Regions from separate parts of the Afipia sp. MLSD5-FHT05B12 genome, predicted to be linked through region 3. Evidence: predicted binding sites of a transcription regulator. Region 3 holds the regulator's gene; each other region holds the start of a gene.
The links. The regulator LexA, encoded in region 3, represses DNA repair genes until DNA is damaged. The targets are predictions, from matches to a motif close to TGTTCNNNNTGTGTTCNG.

Region 1 (10,661 bases), on a different contig from region 3:
AGCCGCACCCGCGCGGCGGCTGACGACATTTGCCGAGGTTGTTGCACTGGCCGGCGAGAAACGCGATTTGCAGATCAAGTCCGCGCTCGAATCCGACATGCGGCTGGTGCGCATGGAAGACGGGCGGCTTGAGGTTGCGCTGGAGCGCAGCGCCGCGCGCTCCGTTGTCAACGACCTGTCGCGCAAGCTCGAATTCTGGACCGGGCGACGCTGGACGGTGATCGTCTCCAATGAAGCGGGCCAGCCGACGCTGCGCGCGCAGGCGCAGGCCGCAAAGGAAAAGCTCACCGACGGCGTGCAGGCCGACCCGCGCGTGCAGGCTGTGATGTCACGTTTCCCTGGTACGCAATTGGTGGAAGTGCGGCGCATCGCGCCGGACACCGGCTCCGGCGCGGACGAATCCGGGCCTGTCGCCGCGGCGGAAGAAGACGACGATCTCTAGGGACATGATCCCGAATAGTGGGAACCGGTTTTCGGATAAGATCATGTCCGAACACCAACTATAAAGGACCGTTCATGGCTGACTTTCTTGGCATGATGAAACAGGCGGCGCAGCTTCAGTCCAAGATGAAGGCGCTGCAGGATGAACTCGACACCATCGAGGTCGAAGGCCTGTCCGGCGGTGGACTTGTCAACGTGCGCATGACCGCCAAGGGCGAAGTGAAAGCCGTGAAGATCGATCCGTCGCTGATGAAAGCTGACGAGCGCGAAATTCTCGAGGACCTGCTGGTGACTGCGCAGAATGATGCGCGCCGCAAGGCCGAAGCTGCCATGCAGGAGAAGATGCAGGCGCTGACGGGCGGCCTCGGCCTGCCTCCGGGGCTGGGTCTCGGCTAGTGGTCCGATTCTAACATTCGCGTTCCGGTTCGGCAGATGACTTGGCGAATGTTAGAATCGAAGGACCACTAGCAATTATAAGTTTCTCGTGGAGTTTGGATTTGACATTCGCGATGGGAACTTGCGGCCGGTGCGTCGCGAATGTCAAATCCACTCCACGAAAGCCGCGATGCGCCTTCTCAATGTGAAAATGCTCTGATGGTAGCCTCTGTCGCAGGTCCCGAGATCGAACGGCTGATCCAGCTGCTGGCGCGGCTGCCGGGGCTTGGCCCGCGCTCGGCGCGGCGCGCGGCGCTGCATCTGATCAAGAAGCGCGAAGCCCTGATGACGCCGCTGTCGGCGGCATTGCAGGTGGCGATCGAGAAGATCCAGGTATGCAACACCTGCGGCAATATCGATACGCAGAATCCCTGCACGGTCTGCACCGATACGCGGCGCGATCCCTCGATCATCGTGGTGGTGGCGGATGTCGCGGATTTGTGGGCGCTTGAACGCGCTCATGCCACAAATGGATTCTATCACGTGCTCGGCGCCACGCTGTCGCCGCTCGACGGCGTTGGCCCGCAGGATCTGACCATCGATGCACTGGTGCAGCGCGCGCTCGATCCGCGCGTGACGGAAATCATCCTCGCGCTCAATGCAACGGTCGATGGACAGACCACCGCGCACTACATCACCGACCTGTTGCAGGATGCCAACGTCAAGGTCACGCGGCTGGCGCATGGCGTGCCGGTCGGCGGGGAACTTGATTATCTCGACGAAGGAACCCTGTCGGCCGCCATGCGGCAGCGGACGCTGTTCTGAAACTTAAAATGGAAACCGCATGATCTCCCGTCTGTTCGCGAATACTCCAGATCATTTTGCCGCTGGCTGTCTGATTGCATGTCTCGCTATGTTCGTTTCATCCGGCGCGATGGCGCAGCAGAAGGCCAAGCCGATCAACACCGGCGAGGTGTTGTCCGGCGAACTGACCGCGATGCGGTCGGGACCGAAGAGGAATCGCGTCATCACGTATCAGTTGACCAGCGAGCCGCGGCGGCTGCCGGGACCGACCGGCCTGTGCAATCTGGAAACCGGCCCCGAGACGTTTCAGATCGTGACCAACAGCGATGCGGAAGCGGCGGCGCTAAAGCCGTTTATCGGCAAGAGCATTGCGCTGAAGGCCAATGAGATGTCCTGTGCGCAGGCTGCCGGGCAGTTGAGCGACGCCATCGTCACCAAATGGAGCGTCGTGACCAAGCACTAGGCGGCGGCGGGATCGGCCTCGCGGCGTCCTAGCGTCTCGAAATGTCCGCGCCGTTGCAGCCATGCCAGCAGGATCAGGCTTGGCACCGCGACCAGCACGCTAAGCACGAAGAATGCCGGCCAGCCGGTGGCCTGCGCGACATATCCGGCGCCCGCCGAGAGGTAGGTTCTGCCGATCGCGGCGAAAGCGGTGAGCAGCGCATACTGGGTCGCGGTGTGCAGCGGACTCCGGCACAATGAAGACAGATAGGCGACGAAGATCACGGTGCCGATCGCGCCGGTGAAATTCTCCACCGTGATCGCCAATGCGAGCGCCCATTGATTGTGGCCAACAAAGGCCAGCCATGCGAAGGCGAGATTCGAGATCGCCTGAAGCACGCCGCCGGTCCACAGGCACGCTTCCAGCGACCATGCGCGCGCCAGAAAGCCTCCGGCGAATCCGCCGATCAGTGTCGCGGCAAGCCCGACGCCCTTGACGATGGCGGCGTAGTCATTGCGCGTGAAGCCGAGATCGATCACAAACGGCGCGGTCATGGTGCCGGAAAACGAATCTGTGAACTTGTAGAGGATCACGAAGGCGAGAACCGCCCAGACATCTTTCCGGGTCAGGAATTCGGTGAAGGCGCCGACGGCGGCGGTGATGACGCGGGTGATCGCGTTCTCGCCGGAGGTCGCTTCCTCGGCACGGCGCGACTGCTCGGGTTCGGTGGCGGCCAAGGCGGCGATCATCCCGATCAGCACCATCGCCGCCATGGCGATGTAGCCCCACATCCAGGCGATTGATTTGGTCAGGCCGGTGGCTTCGAATGCGCTGACCAGAAACAGCGCGCCGGCGGTGGAGATCAGCATGCCGACGCGATAGGCCGCGACATACGAGGCCATGCCCGCGGCCTGCTCGCTCTCCGGCAGGCTTTCGACGCGGAAAGCATCGACCACGATGTCCTGTGTGGACGACGCTGCCGCCACCAACAGCGCACCGAGTGCGACATAAAACGGCGAGCGCGCCGGATCGGTCAGCGCCAGCAGCAGGATCGCCGCGATCAAAAGCAATTGCGCGAACACCAGCCAGCCGCGCCGCCGTCCAAGCAGGTGCGTCAGCAGCGGCACATGCAGTGCATCCACCAGCGGCGCCCAGAGGAATTTCAGCGTGTAGGGCGTGCCGACCAGCGCGAACAGGCCGATGGTGCCGAGATCGACGCCGGATTCGCGCATCCACACCAGCAGCGTCGAGCCCGACAGCGCCAGCGGCAGTCCCGACGAGAAGCCGAGAAACAGCACAATCAGCACGCGCTTTTGCAGATAGACCGCGAATGCCTCGCGCCACGAGGCGCGGGGAGTGGGGGTTAGTTTGGCGATTTCGGGTGCTGTCATGCAGGGGTGTTAGCAGATTCGGATGATTTCTCCGCGCGTCGTCCCCGCGCAGGCGGGGACCCATGCTCCCCAAATTTGGGGTTATCGCGGACGCTTGCTGCGGAGATCGTCCCAACGACTGAATTTGGTGGTTATGGGTCCCCGCCTGCGCGGGGACGACATCGAGTATGTGGCGAGCGCAACGAGGATCGCGACGACTACTCCCCCGCCTGCAATTTGCGTAGCGGATGGGCCGGAAACAGATCGTTGCCACTGGATGCAAGCGCGCGAGGCGAGTCAGCCGGCTCGCTCGATTTGCTGAAATCAAGTTCCTCGATGCGGCCGGCGCGCTTCTCGATCTTCTCCGCCGAGATCAGGATCTGGCGCACGTCTTCGTTCACATTGCCGAAATCTTTCTGAAGCTTGAGCACGCGCTCGCGCAAACGTCCGAGATCGTCCGCCATATGCATGACTTCAGTACGGATCTGGTCGGCAGCGTCGCGCATCCGCGCGTCTTTCAGGATCTGCTGCATCACCTGGATCGCCAGCATCAGCAGCGACGGCGACACCAGCACCACCCGCGCGCGGTAGGCTTTCTGGATCACGTCGTCGAAGCCGTCGTGAATTTCCGCGTAGACCGATTCCGACGGCACGAACATCAGCGCGGTGTCCTGCGTCTCGCCGGGAATGAGATATTTGTCGGCGATATCGGTGACGTGCTTCATCACGTCCTGCCGCAGCCGCTGGGTGGCGTATTTCTTCTCTTCATCGCTGCGCGCGTCGCGCAAGGCGGTGACGGATTCCAGCGGAAATTTTGCGTCGACGCACAATGGCCGCTGATCGGGCAGGAAAATCACGCAGTCGGGGCGAGTCCGGTTCGATAGCGTGTGCTGAAAGGCATAGGAGTCTTTCGGCATGCCGTCCTGCACGATGGCTTCCATCCGCGCCTGACCGAATGCGCCGCGTGACTGCTTGTTGGCGAGCACATCGCGCAGGGTCGTCACCTGCGAGGTGAGGTCGGTGAGATTCTTGTGGGCGTTGTCGATGATGCCGAGGCGCTCGTGCAGCACGCGCAGGCTGTCCATGGTGTTGCGCGTCGTCTGCTCCATGGACTGGCCGACGCGATGTGTCACCGAATCCAGCCGCTCGTTGACGGCGCGGGCCATCTCCGCCTGACGGCCCACCAGCGCCTGTCCCATTTCATGGACCCGGCCGGTGGATTCGTTCTGCATGCGCAGCACCTCGGCGAGCCGCTCTTCAAGCTCGTCGGCGCGCACCGCCTGCGCCATGGCGGCTTCGGCGCCCTTTCGGCCTGAGCGCGCAATGACGATGGCGATGGCCAGCAGCAACAGCAGCGCCAGCACCCCGAATGCGATCAGGGCGGCGCTTGTGCGAACCGGCAGATCGCCGGCCATGAAAAGGATCTCGTTCATGGGCCCTTTGTAGCCCGATTCGGGGCGCGAGGCGAACGAATAGGGAACATTTTATGGTTAACAACTCCCTGATTTTTATGGTTAATCGCCGGTTAACGGCATTCGTCTCCGGCCAAGCGCCTGACCCCACAACGGGTTTGACCGCGGCGGGCGCTCCCATTACATCGCGCTCATGGCCAATCGCGACATCATCATTCTTCCCGACAAGCAGCTGCGGCTGATCTCGAAGCCCATTGAGAAGATCACGCCCGAGATCCGCGCGCTCGCCGACGACATGTTCCAGACCATGTATGACGCGCCGGGCATCGGCCTGGCCGCGATTCAGGTCGCGGTGCCGGTGCGGCTGATCACCATGGACCTCTCCAAGAAGGAGGAGGAAAAGGAGCCGCGCGTCTTCATCAATCCGGAGATTCTGGCGTCGTCCGATGAACTCTCGGTCTATGAGGAGGGCTGTCTCTCGATCCCGGAATACTATGAGGAGGTCGAGCGGCCGGCGCGGGTGCGCGTGCGCTTCATGGATATCGACGGCAAGATCCGCGAGGAGGATGCCGAGGGACTCTATGCCACCTGCATCCAGCATGAGATCGACCATCTCAACGGCGTGCTGTTCGTCGATTATCTCTCCAAGCTCAAGCGCGACCGCGTGATGAAGAAGTTTACCAAGGCCGCCAAGCTCGCTGGGAAGTAGGCGCGGCGCAGACCTTTAACCGTCATGGCCGGGCTTGTCCCGGCCATCCACGTCCTGGCGACGATTGTATAAGAACGGCGTGGATGCCCGCGACAAGCGCGGGCATGACGAACTCGAATTCGTTCTCTATGAGGACTGCTCATGCCGCTTCGTCTGATTTTCATGGGCACGCCGGATTTCGCGGTGCCGACGCTGCTGGCGCTCGCGGACCATGGTCACGAGATCGCGGCGGTCTATACCCGCGCGCCGAAGCCGGCGGGCCGCGGCATGAAGTTGCAGGCGACGCCGGTGGAGCAGGCCGCGCGCCAGCTCGGCATTCCGGTGCTGACGCCGAAGACTCTCAGGACGCCGGAAGCTGAAGCAGAGTTTCGTTCGCACAATGCCGACGCTGCGGTGGTCGTGGCTTACGGCATGATCCTGCCGCAGAACATTCTCGACGCCGCTCCGCTCGGCTGTTTCAACCTGCATGGGTCGTTATTGCCGCGCTGGCGCGGGGCCGCGCCGATCCAGCGCGCCATTATGACGGGTGATGCCGAAAGCGGCGTCATGGTCATGAAGATGGATGCCGGGCTCGACACCGGCGATATTGCGATGGCGGAGCGCCTGCCGATAACGGATACAATGACAGCACAGGACCTGCACGATGCTCTGGCGCCGCTGGGCGCGGACCTGATGGTGCGCGCGATGGGCGGGCTGTCGCGCGGCGGCCTGCAACTCACCAGGCAGAGCGAGCAGGGCGTCACCTACGCGGCCAAGATCGACAAGGCCGAGGCGCGGATTGACTGGACCAGGTCCGCCCGCGAGGTGCTGCGTCATATCCACGGCCTGTCGCCGTTTCCCGGCGCGTGGTTCGAAATCGCCATCGATGGCGAGCCGGTGCGCATCAAGGTGCTGCGCTGTGAACTGGCGAAAGGCTCCGGTGCGCCGGGCGACGTGTTGGACGACAAATTGACGATTGCCTGCGGTGAAGGCGCGATCCGCATTCTGGAATTGCAGCGCGCCGGCAAGCCGCCGATGAAAGCCGACGCGTTTCTGAATGGCACGCCGCTCAAGCCGCCGGCGCGGGCGCAATGATTGTCCGCCCCGAAACAGCCGGTGACATCGCGGCGATCGACAACGTCATTCGCCGTGCGTTCGGAAGCCGCAAAGAAGCCTGTCAGGAGGCTGAGCTGGTTGACGGCCTGCGCCGAGACGGTGATCTGGTGCTATCGCTGGTGGCGGAGCAGGACGGACAACTTGTCGGTCATGTCGGATTTTCGCGGCTGTGGGTCGTGCAGGACACACATCGCATTCCAGGCATCAGCCTCGCGCCGCTGGCGGTGTTGCCGGATCGTCAACGCAAGGGAGCGGGCCGCGCGCTGGTCGAAGCGGGACATGTGCGTCTTCGCGAGGCGGGCGAGACCATCGTCTTCGTGCTGGGAGATCCGGATTACTACGGCCGTTTCGGCTTTTCGCTGTCAGCAGCGACGGCGTTTGGTTGCCAATACGCGGGGCCGCATTTTCAGGCGCTGCGGCTTGCGTCATCTACACCGGACGCGGGGGCCGTCGAGTACGCTCCCGCCTTCAACGATCTGGGCTGACGGACATGCCCCGCTACAAGCTCATCATCGAGTATGACGGCACGCCCTACTGCGGCTGGCAGTATCAGGACAACGGCCCCACGGTGCAGGGCGCGCTGGAAAACGCCGTGAAGGCGATGACCGGCGATGACGTGCGGGTCAATGGTGCGGGCCGCACCGACGCGGGCGTCCATGCGCTGGGGCAGGTCGCGCATATCGATCTGGCGAAAGATTACAAAGCTGACCGCGTGCGCGACGCGCTCAACGCGCATCTGCGGCCGAATCCCATCGGCGTGTTGTCGGCGGAGATCGTGCCGGAGACGTTCGATGCGCGGTTCTCGGCGATCAAGCGTCATTATATCTACCGCATCGTCAATCACCGGGCCAATCTTGCGCTGAAAGCCGGGCACGCGTGGCGGGTGGCACGTCCGCTGAATGTCGAGGCGATGCAGGACGCCGCACAGGTGCTGGTCGGCAAGCACGACTTCACGACGTTCCGCGACACCGAATGTCAGGCGAAGTCGCCGGAGAAGACGCTGGATGCGCTCGACGTGATACGCGACGGCGTTGATGTGAACATCGTCACCTCGGCGCGTTCGTTCCTGCACAGCCAGGTGCGTTCGATGGTCGGCTCGCTGGTATGGGTCGGCCACGGCCGCTGGACGGCCGACGACATGCGGCGTGCGCTCGAAGCGCGGGACCGCACGGCGTGCGGTCCCGTCGCGCCGCCGGACGGGCTCTATCTGGTAAGGGTGGAATACTAGCTTTTCGTTACGCAGTAATAACGTCTGTCGTCCCCGCGAAGGCGGGGACCCATAACCACCAATCTGCGTTTTTAAACGAGACAATTGCTCCGCGAGCTACCATACGATTCAGGGAGTATGGGTCCCCGCCTTCGCGGGGACGACAATCTAAACCTTCACCGTCTTCATCACATCCCAGAACAAATCCTCGCCACCCGCGACGTTCTCGTTCCAGTGATCGGCGGCGTTTTCATCGGCGGCGTCGGTGATGAACTTGAACGCCCGCCACGGCACGCCATGGCGCTCGCAGACATGGGCAATTGCGAACAGCTCCATGTCGACGACGTCGATGTTGTTCTCGACCAGCCAGGGATCGGCGGAGGTGACGAAGCTGTCGCCGGTGCCGCAGACCACGTTGCCGTAGCCCGACGACAGCCGGTCCATCTCCGGCGCGAACGGCGTGCGCCCGCGCGGCGCCAGCGGCATCGCCGCCATGTCGCGCTGAACCGTGTGCGCGACCTCCACCAGACCGTTGTGGATATGCGCGATCTTGCCGGCGGTGCCGTAGTTGACGATGAGCCGGGGTTGCAGCGCCATCACCGCCAGTGTTGCGATGCTCGCGGCATTCACCTTGCCGACGCCGGTGTAGATTACCTCGACGCCTTCCGGCGCGCGCGCCTTGTTCAGTTCGGTGTCGATGGCGGTGAGAATGACAATATGGCCGCTCATGTTCGGGTCGTTCATGCGAAATAGCGATCCAGCACGCCGCGATAGATTTTCGTGAGTTTTTCGAGATCGGACACCGGCGTGCGTTCGTCGATCTGGTGCATGGTCTGGCCGACGAGGCCGAATTCCAGCACCGGGCAATAATGCGTGATGAAGCGTGCGTCCGAGGTGCCGCCGCCGGTGTTCAACTCGGGCTTGCGGCCGGTGATGTCTTCGATGGCGGCGACGACAAGATCGGTGAACGGTCCCGGCTTGGTCCGGAAAACGTCGGCGTTCGACGGCTCCCATGCGACATGCGCCTTGATGCGGTTGCCGCTCGCCTTCGTCATGCGCTCCTCGATCAGCGCGCGCAGGGACTCGCGGGTGTGGCAATCATTGTAGCGGATGTTGAAGCGCGCCCGCGCCTGTCCGGGGATCACGTTCCAGGCCGGATTGCCGACGTCGACCGAGGTGAATTCAAGGTTCGACGGCTGGAAATGCTCGGTGCCCCGGTCGAGCGGATCGCCGCTCAGTGCCGCGATCAGCGCCGCGATGTCCGGCACGGGATTGGATGCGCGATGCGGATAGGCGACATGACCCTGCACGCCATCGACAATCAGCGTGCCGGATTGCGAGCCGCGCCGTCCGGTCTTGATGGTGTCGCCCATCTCGTTGACGTTGCTGGGTTCGCCGAGCACGCAGTGGTCGAATTTTTCGCCGCGCTCCGCCGCCCACTTCAACAGCTTCACGGTGCCGTTGACGGCGATATCTTCCTCGTCGCCGGTGATCAGGAACGAAATCGAACCTCCGCCGGATTTTTGCGGCTTGCCGCCATTGGCCTCAAGATACTCGAGCACGGCGGCGACCGAGCAGGCGATGCCGCCCTTCATGTCGACGGCGCCGCGGCCATAAAGCATGCCGTCCTTGATGTCGCCGGCGAAAGCACCGTGGGTCCACGCTGCCTCGTCACCGGCCGGTACAACGTCGGTATGGCCAGCGAAGGTGATGTGCGGCGAACCTGTGCCGATGCGCGCGTAGAGATTGTCGATGTCGGCAGTGCCGGGCTCGGAGAAGGTGACGCGATGCACCTCGAACCCGGCATCGCCCAGCAGCTTCTCCAGCACGCCGAGCGCGCCCGCATCCGCCGGCGTCACCGAGGGGCAGCGCAGCAGATCACGGGCGATGGAGAGGGCGTCGGTCACGCGCGATCAATCTCGCAGCAGTTCGTTGATGCTGGTCTTGGCGCGGGTGCGTTCGTCGACGCGCTTGACGATGACGGCGCATGCTGTGTTCGGGCCGGGCTGGCCATTTTTCAGCGGCTTGCCCGGCAGCGTGCCCGGAACGAGCACCGCATATTCCGGCACTTCGCCGATGAAGGTCTCGCCGGTTTCGCGGTCCACGATCTTGGTCGATGCGCCGAGGAACACGCCCATCGCCAGCACCGCGCCCTTGCGCACAACAACGCCTTCTGCAACTTCGGAACGCGCGCCGATGAAGCAATCATCCTCGATGATGACCGGACCGGCCTGCAACGGCTCAAGCACGCCGCCGATGCCGACACCGCCGGAGATGTGAACGCGCTTGCCGATCTGGGCGCAGGAGCCGACGGTGGACCATGTGTCGACCATGGTCGCTTCATCGACATAGGCGCCGAGATTGACGAACGACGGCATCAGCACGACGTTCCTGGCGATGTAGGCCGAGCGGCGAACGATTGCGCCCGGAACGGCGCGGAAGCCGGCGTCGCGGAAACGGTTCTCGCCCCAGTCTTCGAACTTCGAGGGCACCTTGTCCCACCACTGCGCGCCGCCGGGGCCGCCGGTGATCGGCGCCATGTCGTTGAGGCGGAAGGACAGCAGCACCGCCTTCTTCAGCCACTGATTGACATGCCATTTTCCGTCAGCCTGCCGCTCCGCCACGCGCGCCTCGCCCTTGTCGAGCAGGTTGAGCGCGAGCTCCACGGCGTCGCGCACCTCGCCCTTGGTATTGGCGTTGACGGTGTCGCGGGCCTCGAAGGCGGCATTCAGCGTGGTTTCAAGCGCGGAGAGAGACATCGGAATTCCTTGGGGAGAGGCGGAATTGGGGGACTGTCGGCAATTAT
Region 2 (10,661 bases), on a different contig from region 3:
GCGCGCGCGGCGTCAGTTCCATGCGCGCGCCGGTGCGCACCAGCAGCGGATCGCCGAGCACATCGCGCAGCCGCCGCAGCGCGTGACTGGCGGCGGGCTGCGACAGCCCGATCCGCATCGCCGCGCGACCGACATTGGCCTCGAGCAGCAGCGCGTCGAGAGCGACCAGCAGGTTGAGATCGAGCGAAGCCAAATTCATGCAGTAAATATATATCATACGAAGCATCGATTGGAAGAATACCGATGCACCGCTCATGATCTATCCATCAACTCAAGCAGAGGACAAAACTCATGAGCGCCGAAGCCAACAGGAAACTGATTCAGCAAATCTTCACCGACTCCGCCAACCGCAGCGGAACGACCTTCATCGATCATCTCGCGGACGATGCTACGTGGGTCCAGACCGGCCAGTGTTCGTGGTCGGGTACGTTCACGGGGAAGGATGCGATTACAAACGGCCTTCTTGGTCATTTGCGAACCCTGCTGACCGACCGCCCGCGAACGCTCGCCTTTAACTTCATTGCCGAGGGCGACACCGTCGTGGTCGAGGCGAGGGGTGACAACATCACCAAGTCAGGCGAGCGTTACAACAATGAGTACTGCATGGTCTGGCGGGTCGAGAACGGCACGATCAAGCAGATCAAGGAATACTGCGACACCGCGCTGGTCGAGCGGGTGCTCGGTCCGTTTCCGAAAGCCGGGTTGCGGGCAGCAGGCTGAAAGGGGACAGCATCGGCGATGGCGACCGGCCGCGACAGGGTCGGCAATCGCAACAGTACCGTGAGTCCATAAAAAATCCCGGGCCTGCCGGCCCGGGATTGTGCGATTGTGTCACGCGCCCTTGTGAGTGCGATGTCAGGTGAACAGCAGGCTCAGATCCGACGAATGCTGGACGCCGAGCAGCTTGATCGCCGCGTCGTGGACGAGGCCGCTGCCGTCGTCAAACGCGACGATGAGGTTGTTCTGACCTGCGACGGTTTCCTCGAAATACCTCACACTCGATTCAGCAATTCCATGCAGTTCGAGCACATCGCCCTCGAGCTTGTTGTAGTCGGTGATTACATCGACGCCGTCATAGACGCCGCCGACTTTGTTATAGATGAATATGTCGGGAGCGCCGTCGCTGATACCCACCTTGAACGACTGGTCGTAGACATTCGTCGCGCTCAATCCAACGGGAAGCAACGCCGCGTCCGGATTGCCGCCCGTGAGAATGTCACCGGCGACGAAGGTAAATCCGTCGTCGGTGTGCGTTTTGTCGAAAAGGGCACTCAACGGCGGGATAGGGTCAGCCTGACTGCTGGCAATCGGCGTCGTTGAAAGATTGGGATTGCCTGTGGATGGGTCTGGCAGAGGCACGTCGCCTTCGAACACGTTGATCTTGACAACGCCGCCGTCGGAATTGGTGAACGTATAGTAGTACTTTTGGCCTGCGACGAGACCGTTTGCGTGAATAAAATCAGGGTCCGGCTCGCCGGTCCCGTCGGGAGAGTTGCCATTGTAGAAGCCGATTGTGTAGTCACCCGATGTTTCCGGCGAGAAGCTGAAGACCGCGTGGATAACCGGGTCTCCGCCGCTCGTGAATTCGATCGGATGGCCGTTCGCATCGAGCTTTATGTAGTCGCCTTCCTTGCGAACGGTGTTGTCGCTTGTCCCTGCGGCGGTATGGGTTCCGTTCGGGTCGGTCAGCCAGATATCGTCATTGCCGTTGCCGTCCACGAGATGCGGCTTGATGGTCAGAACGTCGGCGCCAACAGCGATTCTGAATTCGCCGCGGTCAGTTCCGCCGATGATCTTGTCAGGACCGTTGCCGCCAAAGATCTGATCGTTGTCGGCATCGCCGAAAACCTGATCGGGACCGTTCTCGCCGAACATGATGTCGTCGCCGTTGCCGCCGTGCGAGACATCAGAACCGTTGCCGGTAAAGATCAGGTCGTCGTAGTCACCCCCGGTGACATTATCCTTGCCGTTGCCGGTGACGATGATGCCTGAATCTCCCTGGCGGCCGATGACGGTCTCGTCCATGCCGCCATTCACGCCCATGAAGACATAGCCGTAGGTATCGAGGACGCTTTGGGTGATTCCTGTTTCCGCAAGGTTCAGTTTCGCGAGCAGATTGTGGAACGAAGCCAGATCGGTGGAGGCGTCTGCAAAAAACGGATCGTTTTGATCGGCCGGATTATCCAGGTTCCAAGATGTTTTGGGGGGTGTTGTCGGGGGACGAATGTTTGTCACTGATGGTTTTGCCATAGGCAATACTCCAATCGAAACGAACTGTTGTTTGATATTTTCACGCGAAAAAAATGCGAGAGAAGGAGGGGGCAAAACGCCCAGGTCAAAGCGATTTTTCTAAAACTAGAGTAATAATTTACCAATATTTGACAGGAGTCAATTTTGCGCGCGAGCTGTGTATGCCGCATTGCAATGCAATTCGCGGGACGTAGCGCGGCTCCCGTCAGGGTCGGTTTGCCCGAGCCGGATCGAGGATTTACGGCGCTTTGGCCGGACGTTTGCGGATATCGAGCAAGGCGGAATGAGCGCGATCGGCCGCTCGAAGCGCGGCGGGTCAGCCCGCCGCCATCTCGCTGCGGATTTCGGCACGCAGTTCGTCGATCAGCTTGAGACCCTTCTTGGTCTCCACATGCCAGAACGACCAGCCGTTGCAGGCCTCGGCGCCCTGAGCGAGCGCACCCATGCGATGGATCGAGCCGACCTTGTCGCCGAGCATGATGGCGCCGTCGGCGCGAACCAGCGCGGCGTGCTTCTTCTTGGAATCGACCAGCCTGGTGCCGGGCAGGATCATGCCGCGCTCGACCAGTTCGGAGAACGCGACACGCGGCGCGCCGCGCGCGGTCATGAACGGAGCCAGCGTGGCTTCCGGCAGCGGCTCGATGGCGGCGATGCGTTTCGCAGCGGCGTCCGCGTAGGTCTGGTCGCGCTCGAAGCCGATATAGCTGCGGCCGAGACGCTTGGCGACGGCGCCGGTGGTGCCGGTGCCGTTGAACGGATCGATCACGAGATCGCCAGGCTTCGATGACGACAGCAGCACCCGCGCCAGCAGGCCCTCGGGCTTCTGGGTCGGATGAACCTTCTTGCCGTCGCCGCCCTTGAGGCGCTCGTCGCCGGTGCAGAGCGGGATCAGCCAGTCGGAACGCGCCTGGACGTCCTCGTTGGCCGCCTTCAGCGCTTCATAATTGAAGGTGTAGCCCTTGGCGTTCTCGTCGCGCGCCGCCCAGATCATCGTCTCGTGGGCATTGGTGAAGCGGCGGCCGCGGAAATTCGGCATTGGGTTGGTCTTGCGCCACACGATGTCGTTGAGAATCCAGAAGCCCAGATCCTGCATGATCGCGCCGACGCGGAAAATGTTGTGATAGGAGCCGATCACCCAGATCGTCGCGGATGGCTTCATGGCGCGGCGCGCGGCGAGCAGCCATGCGCGCGTGAAGTCGTCATAGGCGGCGAAGGATGAGAACTTGTCCCAGTCGTTGTTGACCGCATCGACATGGGATTCGTCGGGGCGCTTGAGATCGCCCTTCAGTTGCAGATTGTACGGCGGGTCTGCGAAGACCAGATCGACCGATCCGGCTTTCATTTTCGACATTTCCGCGACGCAATCGCCGATGACGATATGCGAACTCGGAGCATTTTCAAATTGAGTGCGGGGCGCCTTTGCAGACGCCCCGCGACGCGACACTACCATGACTCAAAACCTGACTCAGGCGACGCAGTCGGCGACGCGGGACTAACAAATCCGACTGTCGTCACCATGAATGCTCAAGGTAAAAATCGGCTTAATCGAAAACAGGTTTGTGACGATTCCGAAATCGAATCCGAAAGCCGCCGCGTGACGGAAGCGCGTGAACGCGCACGCGCATGTGCAATGCAGGCAAGAGTTGGAATTGCTGGCGTAGCGCGTGTTTCGCTGCGAAATTCAGCCCGCATTCATGTGACGGAGTGGAAACACATCGAAACGCCGCACCGGTGTCCTGAATCCGAAGTTCGCCTTATTTTGCAGCATCTTCCGCAGCGAACTTCGGATTCAAGCGGACACCGGAAAATTTTGATTCTAATGTGGTTTTGGTTCGCAAGTCCGCAAAGAGTGCGCCGTAGAGGTAATGCGGACTTGCGAACCACCACACTAGGCAATTTTTGCCGGGCGCGGTATGAATCGTTAACAGATACTTTGCGGCTCCGTTGCGTGTCGCCATGACGCGCCCGCCGGTTGAGGAGATTTCCGATGCGTTACGATGATTTTCGCCGCAGCGATAACATCGACGATCGCCGCGACGATAGCGGCTATGGCGGGGGCGGCGGTGGCGGCTTCGGATTCCCGATGGGCGGAGGCGGCGGTCTGGGTATCGGCACTGTCATTGTGCTCGGCCTGATCGGCTGGGCGGTGGGCATCGATCCGCGCATCCTGATCGGAGGCGCGGAAATCCTCACCGGCGGACAGCAGGCACCGACCTATCAGACCGACCGCAGAACCGGCAGCCCGCCAAAGGCCGGCGCGCCAACGGACGAAATGGGCAGCATGATCGCCGGCGTGCTTGGCGAAATCGACGACCGCTGGAGCGAAATCTTCTCCGCCAGCGGTCAGACCTATCGCGGTCCGCGCATCGTCCTGTTCCGCAACGCCACCAATGGCGGCCGCTGTGGCATGGCGCAGTCGGCCATGGGCCCATTCTATTGTCCGCCCGACAAACAGATTTTCCTCGACACCGGATTCTTCCGCGAGGTCGAAACCAAGTTCCGTGGATGTTCCGGCAGCGCGTGCAAATTCACCGCCGCCTACATCATCGCGCATGAGGCCGGCCATCATATCCAGAATCTGCTCGGCATCCTGTCGAAGGCGCGGCAGATGCAGGAGCAGGCGAGCAGCAAGGCCGAGGCGAACAACATTCAGGTGCGGGTGGAGTTGCAGGCGGATTGCCTGTCCGGTGTCTGGGTCAACCGCGAAGAAAAGAAACGGCCGGGCTTCCTTGAAGCGGGCGACATCGATGCGGCGTTGCAGACGGCGTCCGCCATCGGCGACGATACGTTGCAGCGGCAATCGACGGGCCGCGTCGTGCCTGACTCGTTCACTCACGGCTCGGCTGCGCAGCGCAAGCGCTGGTTCATGACCGGCTATCAGCAGGGCAGTGTGCAGGCCTGCAATACGTTCGCGTCCGGCGTGCAGCTTTAGCCGCGGCCGGTGAGTTACTCGGTGCGTCATCCTGAGGTGCGAGCAACCCTTGTTGCGAGCCTCGAAGGATGACAATGAAAAATGCCGTCGCCCTTCGAGGCCTTCGCTGCGCTACGGCACCTCAGGGTGACGGCAAGGAAAACGCACGCAATGTCTTCTATTGATGAATCAAAAGCGTTCATCCCGCTCAATGTCGCGGTGCTGACGGTGTCCGATACGCGCTCGCTCGCCGACGACAAGTCCGGCACCACGCTGGCGGATCGGCTGATCGCGGCGGGTCATCGTCTCGCCGCGCGCGATATCGTGATCGATGACGTCGAGGAGATCCGCGCGAAGCTGAAAGCGTGGATCGCCGATCCCGGCGTCGATGTGGTCATCACCACGGGCGGCACCGGCTTCACCGGCCGCGACGTGACGCCGGAAGCGGTCGAGCCGCTGTTCGAGAAACGGATGGATGGTTTCTCGATCGCGTTCCACATGATGAGCTACGCCAAGATCGGCACGTCGACGATTCAAAGCCGCGCCACTGCGGGAGTCGCGGGTACAACATTCATCTTCTGCCTGCCGGGCTCGCCGGGCGCATGCAGGGATGGCTGGGACGGCATTCTCGCGCATCAGCTCGATTACCGCACCCGGCCTTGCAACTTCGTGGAGATCATGCCGCGGCTGGACGAACACCTGAAGCGCGGCAAAGCTAAATAGTCCGCGCGTCAGCGCCGGCCGAGAATTTTTGCCAGCCACGCCAAGACCGCGCGCGCCACATCGCGGCGTGCTTCATGGCGAAGCCGCTTCGCGTTGATCCTGTGAAACGCGATGAGGTCCGGCGTGGCGCGCCGCGCTGGTTCGCGACGCGAGGACATCACAGGTCACGCTCCCACGTCTCGCCGATCAGGTCGTGCCCGAAACTGTGGTGCGGTTCGGTCGCGACATGCTTGAAGCCCGCGTTCTGGTAGATCCCGCGCGCGGCGAGCAGCATGCTCTGGGTCCACAGCGTGATCTTGCGGTAGCCGCGGCTCCGCGCGAAGGTGATGCACTCATCGACCAGCCGTTTGCCGATTCCGAGACCGCGGCCCGCCGGGTCGATCAGCAGCAGACGAATTTTCGCAGTGTCGTCGGAGTGCTTCACCAGAAACACCGAGCCGACCCGCCGGCCGTCGATCTCCGCGATCCAGCAGCGCTCGCGTGCCGGATCGAAGTCCTTCAGGAACTGCGCGGCGATCTCGGCGCACAGCCCCTCGAACGAGATGTCCCAGCCGTATTCGCGGGCATAAAGCATGCCGTGCTGCTGCACGACCCATCCCATGTCGCCGGGCCGGTGAGTGCGAAGCGTCACTTCCGGACGCCCGGCGGCATCATCCAGCAGCCGCTCGATCGTCGTCATCGCGGCCACAAGACGCTGCCCGCCGTCGCCGGGCAACTGTTCGATCATCTTGCCGACTTCCTGCTGCGAGGCGCGCTCGAGGCGGCTGAAGGCCTGTTTGCCCTTGGCCGTGAGCGCGAGTTCAAATTGCCGGCGGTCCGAGGGCACCGGCTTGCGCGTCATCAGCCCCTGTTCTGTAAAAGCCTGAACGATGCGGCTGAGATAGCCGGGGTCGAGGCCGAGTTCGGCGCCGATCTCCTTGGCGAGAGCGCCGCCGCGGTGCGCCAGTTCGAACAGCACGCGGGCTTCGGTCAGCGTGAACGGACTTTCGAGCAGGTGCTGCTCGAGCACGCCGATCTTGCGGGTGTAGAAGCGGTTGAACCGCCGGACCGCGTCGATCCGAATATCCTTGTCGTCTTTGGAAGATGCGCCCATCGGCGAACGACGCCTCGTCTGATGTCAGACGGGCATCTTGGGAGTTTTGTTGACGCAGTCAAGTATTATTGTTGACAGGGTCAACTATTCTCAGGCCGCCACGAAGATCCGGGTCCGCAGCACGGCGCGGCCGGCGCGTCCGAGCTTGGCGATCAGTTTGGCTTCGGCCCGGCGCGCGGCGGGGGCATAGCCACCGACCCGCTCATAATGGTCGCGGGAAATCAGCAGGCCCTGATCGGTGGACGGGCCGGAGATGAAGCGCGCGAGCGATTTCATCCCGTCGCGCACCGTGGCGTCCTCATAGGGCGGGCGCGCATAGCGGAAGATGCCGGCCCGCTGGCGGCCGCTCAGGGACACGTTCTGGATGAACTGCGAGGTTTCGTCGATCCAGCCGGAATCCAGCACCGCGCCCGGAAGCAGGAACAGCAGCCAGGGAGACCGGCTTTGCTCAGCGCCTGCCGCGAGCGCCGCGGCGCGCGAGCCTTCGAACTTCAGGAAATTGCACCCGGCGACATCGGCCACCCGTTCGATCGTGCCGGTCTGCGAACGATCAACCAGCACCACGTCCCGGATGATGCCGGCGGCGGCGCCCGGCACGAGGGCCGCGAGGGTGGCAACAACAGGTTGCTCGACGCCTTCGGTTGGAATGACAACGCTGATCATGACTTGCTGAAATACGTGAGCGCCAGACGACAGATGCGGGCATCGTTATCATCTTGTCACACTCAGAACAGCCCGTCCGGTGCAGCTTTTTGCGGCATTCATTAACGCCACGATCCGGGAACTGCCTTCTCGCAGATGCTCCGCCGAGGTGGGATACCCCCAAAGAAAATCTGTGGGGCGGGGTCATTCAAGTTCTTGTTTTGTTCTCATGCGATGCTATGTTCTTCCCATGAGCCATGCATCCCATGCCCTCAAGCACCCGCCGGTGACGCCCCCCTCTGATCCGGCGGGTGGTCCTTCTCCCTTTGCCGAGATTGAAGTGGCGATTGATCGCCAGCGGCGCAGGGGCCGCGGCGCGCAATCCAATGCCAGCGGGCGCTATGAGGCCGAGGCGCGCGTCACCTTCGACGACGGCTGGCAAAGCCTCGAAGACCTGCCTCCCTTCAAGACCACCGTCGCGCTCGATACCGCCCGCAAGGTCATCACCCGCAACGACTCGCCGGATATCGGCTTCGACCGCTCGATCAATCCGTACCGGGGCTGCGAGCACGGTTGCGTCTATTGCTTCGCGCGTCCGACCCACGCCTATCTCGGTTTGTCGCCGGGCCTCGATTTCGAATCCAGGCTGTTCGCCAAGCCCGATGCGCCGGACCTGCTCGAAAAGGAACTGGCCGCGCCGGGATATGAGCCGCGCATGATCGCGATCGGCACCAACACCGATCCGTATCAGCCGATCGAGCGCGAACACAAAATCATGCGCGGCATTCTCGAGGTGCTGGAGCGCACCGGGCATCCGGTCGGCATTGTCACGAAATCCGCGCTGGTGACCCGCGACATCGACATTCTGGCGCGAATGGCGAAGCGGAATCTTGCCAAGGTCGCGATTTCGGTGACAACGCTGGACCCGAAACTCGCGCGCACCATGGAGCCGCGCGCGGCGACGCCGCCGAAGCGGCTGGAGGCGCTGCGCCATCTGGCCGAGGCCGGCATTCCGACAACGGTGATGGTCGCGCCCGTGATTCCTGCGCTGAACGATTCCGAGATCGAGCGCATTCTGGATGCCGCCGCCCATGCCGGCGTCAAGGAAGCGAGCTACGTGCTGCTGCGGCTGCCGCTCGAAGTGCGCGACCTGTTCCGCGAGTGGCTGATGGCGAATTATCCGGACAGATACCGCCACGTCTTCACCCTGATCCGCGATATGCGCGACGGCCGCGACTACGATTCGCAGTGGGGTACTCGCATGAAGGGCACCGGGCCGATGGCCTGGATGATCGGGCGGCGGTTCGAGATCGCCTGCGAGAAGCTCGGCCTCAACAAGCGGCGCTCCAAGCTGACGACAGCCCACTTCGCGCGGCCCAAGCCGGCAAACGAGCAACTGGATCTGTTCTGACTGCAAGGGGCGTTGTCTAATGAGTCTCCTCAAACCGGTTGCGCGATTCACCGTCGTGACGCTTGGCGTCAGCGACATGCGCCGGAGCATCGCGTTTTACGAATCTCTAGGCTTTGAGCGAAAGCTCCGCGCGACTGGTGAGGAGGTCGCGTTTTTCGACACCGGCGCGACGGTTCTGGCGCTGTATTCATGGGACAAGCTGGCGCTGGATGCTGGTCTCCCGGCGCAGCCGCAGCCCGCGGGCTTTCGCGGAATCACTCTGGCGTGGAACTGCCGCAGCGAGAACGAAGTCGATGATGTGCTGAAGTTCGCTGTCGCTCAGGGCGCGCGCCTGCAAAAGCCCGCGCATCGCACCGATTATGGCGGATATTCAGGATATTTCTCCGATCCCGACGGCCATCCTTGGGAAGTTGTCATTGCCCCCGGAATTGAGGCCGGGGATGACAGGCGTGTCCATCTTCCGGAATAATAGTGGGGATTAGCGGTTGCGCGTTCAACTTTAAGAACGCAAGCATAGCCGCATGAGTCGAGCGAAGCCCTCAGCGGTTCCAGTTGCTGCGAAAAAAGCCAGACGAAGCGGCGTGATCGCCGTCACGAAGCCGAGCTTTCGCCGTGAGCGCGTGCTGATCAAGCGCGGCGTCTGGCCGGTCGCCGGTTGCGACGAGGCCGGGCGTGGACCGCTGGCCGGTCCGGTGGTGGCCGCCGCCGTGATTCTCGACCCGAAGCGAATCCCGAAAGGCATCGACGATTCCAAGCGCCTGACGCGGGAGCGCCGCGAGGAACTGTTCGAGGAGATCTGCGCGACCGCGCTGGTTTCGGTCGCGATTGCGCCGCCGTCGCGGATCGATCGCGACAATATCCTGCGTGCGTCTCTGTGGGCGCTGGCGCGGGCGGTGCGTGCGCTGCCTGATACGCCGAAACATGTCTTTGTCGATGGCCGCGACAGGCTGGCTGTATCCTGCGACTGCGACGCGGTGATCGGCGGCGACGGCATTGTGATGTCGATCGCGGCGGCTTCGATCGTGGCCAAGGTCTCGCGCGACCGTCTGATGTGCCGGCTGGCGCAGGATCACCCCGGCTACGGCTTCGAGCAGCACATGGGGTATGGTGTTCCGGCCCACCTCGAAGCGCTCGACCGGCTCGGGCCGACCGTCCATCACCGCCGCTTTTTCGCGCCTGTCGCGGCGTCGCGCCGCAAGCACTTCGGGGAGGACGACACCCCGGCGCCGGCCCAGATCGAGATGGTCATATCGTCCGACGAGGCCATCGCGGCGGTCTGAGCGGTTCGGTTGCCTGATCGCCTCGTGCGCTTTATCAAGTGGCGGGTCCCTCGCAGGCGTTTCATGCGTTTCACATCCCTGATCGTTGAACTGGTCCGCGCCCGGCCGCGCCTGATCTTCTGGCTTGTGGTGCTGGCGCAGGCGGCGCTGTGGCTGTTCCTGCCGTGGCTGCTGTATGGAAGCCCGCCGGGCGAGGTGGCGACGGTGCTGGCCTTTGGCCGCGAATACCAGGTCGGCACCCATCTCGGCCCGCCGGCGGCGTTCTGGCTCGCTGATGTCGCATTCCGTCTGTCCGGCAATCACATCTTCGGCGTCTATCTGCTGTCGCAGCTTTGCTTCATCGTGACGTTC
Region 3 (10,661 bases):
AGACCGAAGGCGGCGGCGGCAGCGAGTGGATCGTGTTCAAGGTCACCGACATTGTCGTGCCGCCGGTCGATCTTGCATCCGAGGATGTGAAGAAACTGACCGACAGCCTCCGCCGCGCGGAGATGGAAGAGCAGCTCACCGCCTATATCGCAAAGCTCGAAACCGATATCGGCGTCACGATCAACCAGAATGCGTTTGCCGTGGCCACCGGCGCGGCCTCGGCTCAGTGACATGGACGACCTGAAAGCCATTATCGGAAAGGTCGCCACCGGCGCGGCCCTGTCGCGTGACGAGGCGGCGGCGGCGTTCGACCGCATGATGTCCGGCGAAGCGACACCCTCGCAGATGGGTGCCCTGCTGATGGGCCTGCGCGTGCGCGGCGAAACCGTCGACGAAATCACCGGCGCGGTTTCGGCGATGCGCGCCAAGATGCTGACTGTGAAAGCGCCCGCCGATGCGGTCGACATTGTCGGCACCGGCGGTGACGGATCGGGATCGGTCAATGTCTCGACCTGCGCGTCGTTCATTCTCGCCGGCGCGGGCGTCCCGGTCGCGAAGCACGGCAACCGCGCGCTGTCGTCGAAATCGGGCGCTGCCGACGCGCTGGCGGCGCTCGGCGTCAACATCAACATCAGCCCTGAGCAGGTGGGCCGCTGCATCGCCGAGGCCGGTATCGGTTTCATGTTCGCGCCGACGCATCATCCCGCGATGAAGAACGTCGGCCCCACCCGCGTTGAGCTCGCCACCCGCACGATCTTCAACCTGCTCGGACCGCTGTCCAATCCAGCCGGCGTCAAGCGGCAGATGGTCGGCGTGTTCTCGAAGCATTGGGTCGAGCCGCTGGCGCAGGTGCTGAAGAATCTCGGCGCGGAATCGGTATGGGTCGTACACGGCTCCGACGGCCTCGATGAGATCACCCTCACCGGCCCGACCTTCGTCGCAGCGCTGGAGAAGGGCAACATCCGCACGTTCGAAGTCACGCCCGAAGACGGCGGACTGCCGCGCGCCACAAGCGCGGACCTGAAGGGCGGCGATGCGCAGGCCAACGCCAAGGCGCTCCGCGACGTGCTGGAAGGCAAGCAGAACGCCTACCGCAACGTCGCGCTGCTGAACGCGGCGGCTGCACTCGTGGTTGCCGGCAAGGCCAAGGATCTCAAGGAAGGCGTTGCGCTCGGCACCAAGGCGCTGGACACTGGTGCAGCGGCGGACAGGCTCAAGCGCCTTATCGCCGTTTCCAATGCTTGAGGAGCAACTCCCCTTGTCGGACATCCTCGATAAAATCGAAACCTACAAGCGCGAGGAAATCGCCGCGGCCAAGCGCGCGCTTCCATTCGCCGAGGTCGAGGCACGCGCCAAGGCTGCGCCCGCGCCGCGCGGTTTCGTCAACGCCATCCGTGCAAAGATCGCGCGCGGCGAGTATGCGCTGATTGCGGAGATCAAGAAGGCCTCGCCATCGAAGGGGCTCATTCGCGCCGACTTCGATCCTCCGGCGCTGGCAAAGGCTTATGAAGCAGGCGGCGCAGCGTGTCTCTCGGTGCTGACCGATACACCATCGTTCCAGGGCTCGCTCGCATTCATGGTCACCGCGCGCACCGCGGTTTCGCTGCCGGTGCTGCGCAAGGACTTCATGTACGACACCTACCAGGTGGCTGAAGCGCGCGCGCATGGCGCTGACTGTATCCTCATCATCATGGCCGCGCTCGATGACGCGGCGGCCAAAGACATCGAAGATGCCGCCTTCGCGCACGGCATGGACGTGCTGCTGGAGGTTCACAATCGCGAAGAACTGGACCGCGCCTTGAAGCTTCGCTCAAAGCTGCTCGGCGTGAACAACCGCAATCTGCGCACCTTCGAGACGACGCTGGCTACCAGCGAAGAACTCGCACCGCTGATCCCGAAGGATCGCATCATCGTCGGCGAAAGCGGCATCTTCACACCGGACGATCTGGCGCGCCTCGCCAAGGTCGGCTTCTCCACATTCCTCGTCGGCGAAAGCCTGATGCGGCAGGCCGATGTGACGGCCGCAACCCGCGCGCTGCTCGCGCGCGGCGATAAATCCCTGGATGTCGTCCCGGCGCAGGCCGGGACCCATAACCACCGTGCCCTGTGACAATGGCTGATCGCCGCTCCAGACATTCAACCGATGACTCAGGGGATATGGGTCCCCGCTTTCGCGGGGACGACATCTGAAATGGCGAAGCGGACAAAGCAACTCACCCATATCGACGCCAGGGGCGAAGCGCGCATGGTGGACGTTTCCGCCAAGCCGGACACCGAGCGTGTGGCGGTGGCCGAAGGCCGCGTCATCATGACCCGCAAGACGCTTGATCTGATCGTCAAGGGCAATGCCGCCAAGGGCGATGTGCTCGGCACCGCGCGCGTGGCCGGCATCATGGCGGCGAAACGCACCTCCGATCTCATTCCGCTCTGTCATCCGCTGGCGCTCGCGAAAGTCACGCTCGACATCACGCCCGATACCAAACTGCCTGGCTGCCGCGTGCGCGCAACCGTGAAGGTCAAAGGACCGACCGGCGTCGAGATGGAAGCGCTCACCGCCGTGTCGGTGGCGTGCCTGACCATCTACGACATGGTGAAGGCCGTGGAGCGCGGCATCCAGATCGAAGCCATTCGCCTGGTCGAGAAAAAAGGCGGAAAGTCCGGTCATTATCTGGCCGATTACTGAGGAGCGTCCGATGGCGCTGATGCCCGTCGCCGAGGCCTATGCCGCCGTCCTCAAGGACGCCGGCGCCCTTCCCGAGGAAACGGTCGAACTCAACGACGCCTTTCATCGCACGCTGTCCCGCGACGTCGCGGCGCTCCGCACCCAGCCGCCCGTCGCGCTGTCGGCGATGGATGGATACGCGGTCCGCGCAGCGGATGCCGCGCCGGGGGCACGGCTGAAGGTGATCGGCGAAGTCGCCGCCGGCCGGCCCTTCAATCAAACCATCGGCGCCGGACAAGCCGCGCGCATCTTCACCGGCGGTGTCATTCCCGGCGGTGTGGATGCCGTCGTCATTCAGGAAGACACCACACGCGACGGCGACATTGTGATCGTCAACGAGACCATCACGACGGGAAGAAACATCCGCCCCGCCGGCATCGATTTCCGCGAAGGCGACGTGCTGTTACCGCGCGGCACCCTGCTCAATGACCGCGCGCTGGCGCTGGCGGCCGCCATGAACCATCCACGATTGCCGGTGCATCGCCGTCCGAAAATCGCAATCCTCGCCACCGGCGACGAACTGGTTCCTCCGGGCACGACGCCCGGCCCCGGACAGATCGTCCACAGCAACGTCTTCGCACTGGCGGCGCTGGCGCGCAGCGAAGGCGCCGATGTGGCTGAACTCGGCATCGCGCGCGACACGCTCGAAGACACCTCCGGCGGGATTCGGCGCGCCCGCGATCTCGGCGCGGATGTCCTCATCACCACTGGCGGCGCGTCGGTCGGCGACCACGATCTGGTTCAGGCCGCGCTGAAAGCCGAGGGCTTCGACATGGCCTTCTGGAAGATTGCGCTCCGTCCCGGCAAGCCGATGATGAACGGGCGGCTGGGGGCGATGCGTGTACTCGGTCTGCCGGGAAATCCGGTGTCGTCTTACGTCTGCGCCTTCCTGTTTCTGGTACCGCTGATCCGTTCCCTCTCGGGGCGAACGATGGTCGACCATCCGCTCGAACATGCCCTGCTTGGGCGCGAACTGCCCGCCAACGACAAGCGGCAGGACTACCTGCGGGCGCGGCTCGCACCCGGCGGCGACGGCATGCCCGTCGCCACCTCGGTGGGCGCCCAGGACAGTTCGCTGGTTGCGAATCTCGCCGCGGCCAACGCGCTGATCGTCCGGCCGCCGCATGCCCCAGCCGCTCCTGCCGGCTCGCCCTGCACGATCCTCCGGCTGCCAAACTGACAATCGCGTTTCCAATCGCCGTTCGTTGACGTGAAATTAAGGGGTTGCGGAACACATATGGAACAGATAGTGTTCGTTCATGATTTGTTTCGAGTGACTCGCAACTCCTGAGTGTCCCCTTCCATTCTTTCGCAGTGGGGATCCAGAGAGGCGCGGCTTCGGCTCAAACTCGAGCTTCTAGGGATCGGGGACCTATTCAGATGCTGACACGCAAACAGTACGAGCTTCTGCGCTTCATCAACGAGCGGCTCAAGGAAGCTGGTGTTCCACCCTCCTTCGACGAAATGAAGGATGCGCTGGACCTGCGGTCGAAATCCGGCATCCACCGGCTCATCACCGCGCTTGAAGAGCGCGGCTTCATCCGCAGGCTCGCCAATCGCGCCCGCGCGATCGAGGTCATCAAACTTCCCGAACTCGGCGTCAATCCAGGCGGCGCCCGCCGCGGCTTCACTCCGAGCGTCATCGAAGGCAACCTCGGAAAGGTCCGCACGAACACTTCCGGCGGTCCCGACGAAGATGCCAGCTTCCCGGTCTCCGTGCCGGTCATGGGCCGGATCGCGGCAGGTACGCCGATCGAAGCGTTGCAGACCCGCAGCCACACCATCAACGTGCCGCCCGACATGCTCGGGTCCGGCGAACATTACGCCCTTGAGGTGCGTGGCGACTCCATGGTGGAAGCCGGCATTCTCGACGGCGACACCGTGCTGATCCAGCGCAACGAGACCGCCGACACCGGCGACATCGTGGTCGCGCTGATCGACGAGGAAGAAGCCACCTTGAAGCGCTTCCGGCGACGCGGCGCGTCCATCGCGCTGGAGCCTGCCAACGCGGCCTACGAGGTTCGTATCCTGCCGCCCAACCGTGTGCGGATTCAGGGCAAGCTGATCGGGCTTGTTCGCAAATACTGAGTTCGTCTCAAAATCAATCATCCGGCCGGAGATCGCTTTCCGCCGGTGTGGCATCAACGGGCTGCGCCGGACGGTTTGGCCGGCCAGCGGGTGCTTCAAGCTCATTCTCCACATTCGCCGGCGACCACGGACGATCCACGCCGCGCGGACGGTTGGCTGTGATCGCGTGACCCTCGGTGGTTTTGCGTAAGGCAAGCGTCCCTCGCCTGCCAAGCATCTCCTGATCCAGCACCATGGCCGCGCAGTCAGCCGGCGGCTGCCGCAGCGTCACGATGACGGCAGCCCGCGCGCAGTCGTCCATGAATCCTTCCGGTTTCAGGGTCAGCGCAACGGTCGATCCATCCGCAGCCTGCACCACGCATCCGGATGCGTCGCACGAGACGCCATCGGTCAGCGACGCGTCGGTTGCCTTGCGCATGTCAGCGTCGGCTGAGAGCCATTCGCGCGACAGGAACACATCCTTTCCGGTGCGCATCAGACGCAGCTTGCCGTCCTTCCCTCGCACGGCGACGGTGTGACCGTCTCCTGCCACAAGGATATCCGGCTGCGGCGTGGTCAGCGCCCAGATCGTTGCGAATGCAATGAGCCCTGCTCCCGCCCATCGCAATGGCGTCCGCAACAAACCGAGCGCAATGATGCCCGCGCTCATCAAAGCCAATGGGCCGGTGCCGAAGGCTGCGATCTGGCCGATGGCGCCGGGCAGCGCCGCGACCCACTGCGACACCGCAACCATCCAGCCGATGCCGACATCCATCAGCCGCCAGAACACGCCGTCGAAGCCAAACGGCATAGCGAGCAGTCCGAGAAGTCCAGCCGGCATCACCAGCACCGAGACCACCGGCATCGCCGCGAGATTGGCCAGCACGCCATAAGGCGTCACGCGATGAAAATGAAACGCCGCATACGGCATGGTCGCGAATCCGGCCACCAGCGACGCCAGCGCCAGCATGATGATCTCACGCCCACCCCACAGCGCCGCGCGCGCCACCCGCGAGTTGTCGGGCGAGGCGAACAGGTTCGGCATGCCTATCTGGATCAGCGTCACGAGACCCAGCGTCGCAGCGAACGACATCTGGAAACTCGGGTGGACCAATGCTTCCGGTGCGATCAGCAGCACGATCATCGCCGCGACCGCGAGTGTGCGAAACGTAATCGCGCGCCGGTCGACCATCACCGCGATCAGCACCACTGCCGTCATGAAGAACGAGCGCTGCGTGGCGACCTCCGCGCCCGACAGCAACAGATAGAACGCCGCGGCGAGCAGCGCCGCGACCGCCGACCATTTCTTGATCGGAAACGTCACGGTGAGCGCGGGAAACAGCGCAAGCAGCGCGCGCACCGCGAAAAACACCACGCCTGCCACCACCGCCATGTGATAGCCGGAGATCGACAGCACGTGGCCAAGCCCGGAAATGAACATCGCATCGTTGACCGGCGCGGAAATCGCGTCGCGCCGCCCCGTCAGCAGCGCCGTCGCAATGGCGCGGTTGTCTCCGCTGACTACGCTGCGAATCCGCGCGTCGATGGCATCGCGCATGCCCTGCATCGTGGCGGCATAACGCAGATACGTGCCGCCACCGCGCGGAGCCTCGACGGTCTTGATCGCCCCCATCGCGAATCCTGACGCCCCGATGCCCTGAAAGTACATGTCGCGTCCGAAGTCGTAGCTTCCCGGACGCAGCGGCGAGAGCGGCGGCAACAGCCGCGCCTTCAGTTCGACGAAGCTGCCGACCGCAGGCGCGGTCCCCTTTTTAACCGACAGCCGCACACGCTCGAGCTTGATCCCGCCACGCGGAGACTCCATCTCCTCGACCCGCAGTACGAAGCGGTCAGTGCGTTCGCGCTCGTCACGGGTCTCGACGAAACCCTTCATCGTCACCGAGAACATCGGGCGCGCCAGCACGCCATGGGCGACACGCGCGGTCTTCAGCGTGGCTGCCGCGAATCCTGCCGCCAGCGCGGCCAGCATCACCATCAAGGGAAAGACGCGGCTGCGCCGCGCGACGAATGCCGCGGCACAGAGCGCAAATGCCGTCGCAGCGGTAACCGATGCGACAGGCTCGCGGTCTGCCGCGAAATAGATCGCAATCCCCGCGCCGAACGCGACCGGCACCCATGGCAGCAACCGGCCCGGTCCGGCTTCCGCGGCGACCCAGTTCCGGAGCTTCCCGGTCAGAAACGCCGCTAGACCGTCGGTGATATCTGGGATCCCGGCGCGCACGGCGCTGCGCGGCGGCCAAGCAACAGCTCGGCCGATGGCACGCCCCGCCCGGCCTTGGGATCTCTCTTGGGATCGCTCCCGGTCCTCGCCCCCGCCCGCCATCGCGCCGCTCCGGCATCGCTTCGGTGATGCTAGCGGAAGCGATCAGGCTGAACAGCGGAACGGATACGGAATATGCAAGACTCTTGCTATCAGCCCCCGGCCGAGACCTTGGCCCAGGTATCGCGCAATCCGACGGTGCGGTTGAAGACCAGTTTGCCCGGCGCCGAGTCCTTGTCACGGCAGAAGTATCCCTGCCGCTCGAACTGCATCGCGCCATCGAAGTTGTCGCTCGCCAGCGCGGGCTCCAGCATCCCGGTGACGGTTTCGAGCGACTGCGGATTGATCTGCGCGGCGAAGTTCGCAGCCTCCGGCTGCGGTGTCGTGAACAGCAGATTGTAAAGCCGCACTTCCGCCGGCACCGCTTCCGCCGCGCTCACCCAGTGGATCGTCGCCTTCACCTTGCGTCCATCAGGCGCGTTGCCGCCTTTGGTTGCCGGATCGTAGGTGCAGCGCAGTTCAACGACCTCCCCCGCCGCGTTCTTGATGACATCGCGGCAGGTGATGAAATAGCCGTAGCGCAGCCGCACTTCGCGGCCCGGCGCCATGCGGAAGAACTTCTTCGGCGGCTCCTCCATGAAATCGTCGCGTTCGATGTAGAGTTCGCGGCCGAACGGAATCTGCCGTGTTCCCTGCGACGGGTCATCGGGATGGTTGACGGCTTCGAGCGCCTCACTCTGCCCTTCGGGATAGTTCTCGATCACCACCTTGAGCGGATTGAGTACGGCCATGCGCCGCGGCGCGGTCTTGTTCAGCACCTCGCGCACCACGAAATCGAACATGCCGAGATCGACGGTGCTGTTGGATTTGGCAACGCCTATGCGTTTGACGAATTCGCGCAGTGCTTCCGCCGGAATGCCGCGCCGCTGCAAACCCGCAAGTGTCGGCATGCGCGGGTCGTCCCAGCCGGACACGTGACCGCCGCGCACAAGCTCGGTGAGCACGCGCTTGGACAGCAGCGTGTAGGTCACGTTGAGCCGGGCAAACTCATACTGATGCGGACGCGACGGCACCGGCAGGTTTTCAAGACACCAATCGTAGAGCGGACGGTGATCCTCGAATTCCAGCGTGCAGATCGAATGCGTGATGTGCTCGATCGCGTCGGACTGGCCGTGCGCGAAATCGTAGCTCGGATAGATGCTCCACGCGTCGCCCGTGCGCGGATGATGCGCGTGCAGAATGCGATACAGCACCGGATCGCGCAGATTGATGTTGCCCGATGTCATATCGATTTTCGCACGCAGCACGCGCGCGCCGTTCGGGAATTCACCCGCGCGCATGCGGGTGAACAGGTCGAGATTTTCCTCCACCGGGCGGTCGCGGAACGGGCTGTTCTGTCCGGGCTCGGTCAGGGTTCCGCGAGTCAGCCGGATCTCCTCCTGCGTCTGGTCGTCGACATAGGCCTTGCCGGCGCGGATCAGATGCTGCGCCCAGGCATAGAGCTGCTCGAAATAGTCCGATGCAAAATGAAGATGCTCGCCCCAGTCGAAGCCGAGCCAGCGCACATCGCGTTCAATCGCGTTGATATATTCCTGTTCTTCCTTGGTCGGATTGGTGTCGTCGAACCGCAGATGGCAGCGCCCGCCGAACTCCTCGGCGATGCCGAAGTTCAGGCAGATCGATTTGGCATGGCCAAGATGCAGGTACCCGTTGGGCTCTGGCGGAAAGCGGGTCACCACGCCTTTCTCCCGCCCCGAAGCCAGGTCCTCGGCAACAATATCGCGGATGAAGTCGCGGCCCGCGGCCGAAGGCGATTCGTCAGTCATTGGTACCCTTTCAAGCCAGTGTGGCGGTTCGCAAGTCCGCATCATTTCGCAGCACGTCCTTTGCGGACTTGCGAACAGAAGCCACCCTGGAATCATAAATTCCAATGTCCTTTTGAATCCGACGTTCGCTACGGAAGATGCCGCGAAATGAGGCGAACTTCGGATTCAGGACATTGGCCCTATGTGCCAAATCCGGGAGGCCGCGCCAAGGGCTGCCCGGCGCCCGCCGGACCGGGGTTTTACGCTGGCGAGGCCCGCGTCCGGGCACCGGGAAGCGTCTTAATTCCCTGTAATTCGTGCTGAGACAGTGTGCATTTGTTGTGATAAACGCCCGCCGATAACCGCTCCAGAGATCGATCGAACCGCCTGAAATGACTGAAACTGTCGTTACCCGCTTTGCGCCGTCCCCGACCGGCTTCCTCCATATCGGCGGCGCGCGCACCGCGCTGTTCAACTGGCTGTATGCGCGCAAGCGCGGCGGCAAGATGCTGCTGAGGATTGAGGATACCGACCGCGAGCGTTCAACCGACGCCGCCATCGAGGCCATCCTCGACGGGCTGAAATGGCTCGGTATCGAATGGGATGACGAAACGGTCTATCAGTTCACCCGCGCCGCGCGGCATCGTGAAGTCGCCGAGCAGTTGCTCGCCGAAGGCAAGGCCTACCGGTGCTACGCGACGGCTGACGAACTGACGCAGATGCGCGAGGCCGCCAAGGCCGAGGGCCGCGCGATCCGTTACGACGGCCGCTGGCGTGACCGCGATCCCTCCGAGGCGCCAGCCGGCGCCAAGCCTGTCATCCGGCTCCGTGCGCCTCAGACCGGCGAAACAGTGATCGAGGATCAGGTTCAGGGCCGCGTGGTCTGGCAGAACGAGAATCTCGACGACCTCGTGCTGCTGCGCTCGGATGGTAACCCGACCTACATGCTCGCCGTGGTCGTGGACGATCACGACATGGGCGTGACCCATGTCATTCGCGGCGACGACCATCTGATCAACGCGGCGCGGCAGAAGCATATCTATGACGCGCTCGGCTGGACCGTTCCGGTGATGGCTCACATTCCACTGATCCACGGTCCCGACGGCTCGAAACTTTCCAAACGGCATGGCGCGCTAGGCGTCGATGCTTATCGCGCCAAGGGGTATCTGCCGGAGGCGCTGCGGAACTATCTGGTGCGGCTCGGCTGGAGCCACGGCGATCAGGAAATCTTCTCGACCGAGGAGATGATCCGGGAATTCGACTTGCCGGCCATCGGACGCTCCGCTGCGCGGTTCGATTTTGCTAAGCTCGAAAATCTCAACGGCCATTACATTCGCAACGCCGACGACAAGGCGCTGCTGGCGAGCTTCGAGGACGTGCTCCAGTTCAGTTCCGAGGGCGCGGCCATCCAGGCCAAGCTGAACGACACGACCCGCGCCCAATTGCTGGCCGCCATGCCCGGCCTGAAAGAGCGCGCCAAGACCCTCCTCGAGCTGGTCGAGAGTTCCAATTTTATCTTTGCCGACCGCCCGCTCCAGATGGAGCCCAAGGCCGTAGCCGTACTCACGCCCGAGACGCGAAAACTGATCGGGGAACTTCGCTCTGCCCTGGAAGCCGTCAATCCCTGGACCGCCGAGACCGCCGAGACCGCCATGCGAACCTTTGCCGAAGCAAAGAACCTCAAACTCGGGGCGATCGCACAGCCGTTACGTGTCGCCTTGACCGGGCGGACCACCTCCCCCGGGATTTTCGACGTTTTGGCCGTGCTCGGGCGGCAAACCTGCCT

Region 1: a site for LexA is predicted at 4,897-4,914, ahead of AC1Q6J_RS14670 (DNA recombination protein RmuC). Genes of this name have one in related genera too.
Region 2: a site for LexA is predicted at 7,831-7,848, ahead of AC1Q6J_RS04230 (PA0069 family radical SAM protein). Genes of this name have one in related genera too.

The regions. Positions count from the first base shown of each region.
Region 1 is NZ_JBXAFS010000010.1:105,485-116,145, forward strand. Features, by position in the region: gene AC1Q6J_RS14645 (DNA polymerase III subunit gamma/tau) at 1-442, shown strand, start outside; gene AC1Q6J_RS14650 (YbaB/EbfC family nucleoid-associated protein) at 517-837, shown strand; gene recR (recombination mediator RecR) at 1,036-1,641, shown strand; gene AC1Q6J_RS14660 (hypothetical protein) at 1,661-2,083, shown strand; gene AC1Q6J_RS14665 (AmpG family muropeptide MFS transporter) at 2,080-3,453, opposite strand; gene AC1Q6J_RS14670 (DNA recombination protein RmuC) at 3,651-4,865, opposite strand; gene def (peptide deformylase) at 5,038-5,553, shown strand; gene fmt (methionyl-tRNA formyltransferase) at 5,695-6,627, shown strand; gene AC1Q6J_RS14685 (GNAT family N-acetyltransferase) at 6,624-7,133, shown strand; gene truA (tRNA pseudouridine(38-40) synthase TruA) at 7,139-7,876, shown strand; gene AC1Q6J_RS14695 (phosphorylase family protein) at 8,024-8,599, opposite strand; gene dapE (succinyl-diaminopimelate desuccinylase) at 8,596-9,762, opposite strand; gene dapD (2,3,4,5-tetrahydropyridine-2,6-dicarboxylate N-succinyltransferase) at 9,769-10,614, opposite strand.
Region 2 is NZ_JBXAFS010000002.1:408,019-418,679, forward strand. Features, by position in the region: gene AC1Q6J_RS04185 (LysR family transcriptional regulator) at 1-199, opposite strand, end outside; gene AC1Q6J_RS04190 (nuclear transport factor 2 family protein) at 292-720, shown strand; gene AC1Q6J_RS04195 (calcium-binding protein) at 856-2,250, opposite strand; gene AC1Q6J_RS04200 (site-specific DNA-methyltransferase) at 2,567-3,700, opposite strand; gene ypfJ (KPN_02809 family neutral zinc metallopeptidase) at 4,238-5,182, shown strand; gene moaB (molybdenum cofactor biosynthesis protein B) at 5,333-5,884, shown strand; gene AC1Q6J_RS04215 (hypothetical protein) at 5,893-6,042, opposite strand; gene AC1Q6J_RS04220 (bifunctional helix-turn-helix transcriptional regulator/GNAT family N-acetyltransferase) at 6,042-6,977, opposite strand; gene AC1Q6J_RS04225 (glycosyltransferase family protein) at 7,068-7,640, opposite strand; gene AC1Q6J_RS04230 (PA0069 family radical SAM protein) at 7,870-9,030, shown strand; gene AC1Q6J_RS04235 (VOC family protein) at 9,050-9,499, shown strand; gene rnhB (ribonuclease HII) at 9,552-10,310, shown strand; gene AC1Q6J_RS04245 (glycosyltransferase family 39 protein) at 10,374-10,661, shown strand, end outside.
Region 3 is NZ_JBXAFS010000006.1:180,141-190,801, reverse strand. Features, by position in the region: gene AC1Q6J_RS11115 (peptidylprolyl isomerase) at 1-230, shown strand, start outside; gene trpD (anthranilate phosphoribosyltransferase) at 232-1,245, shown strand; gene trpC (indole-3-glycerol phosphate synthase TrpC) at 1,259-2,110, shown strand; gene moaC (cyclic pyranopterin monophosphate synthase MoaC) at 2,192-2,683, shown strand; gene AC1Q6J_RS11095 (molybdopterin molybdotransferase MoeA) at 2,694-3,902, shown strand; gene lexA (transcriptional repressor LexA) at 4,103-4,810, shown strand; gene AC1Q6J_RS11085 (ComEC/Rec2 family competence protein) at 4,824-7,133, opposite strand; gene AC1Q6J_RS11080 (glutamine--tRNA ligase/YqeY domain fusion protein) at 7,223-8,896, opposite strand; gene gltX (glutamate--tRNA ligase) at 9,268-10,661, shown strand, end outside.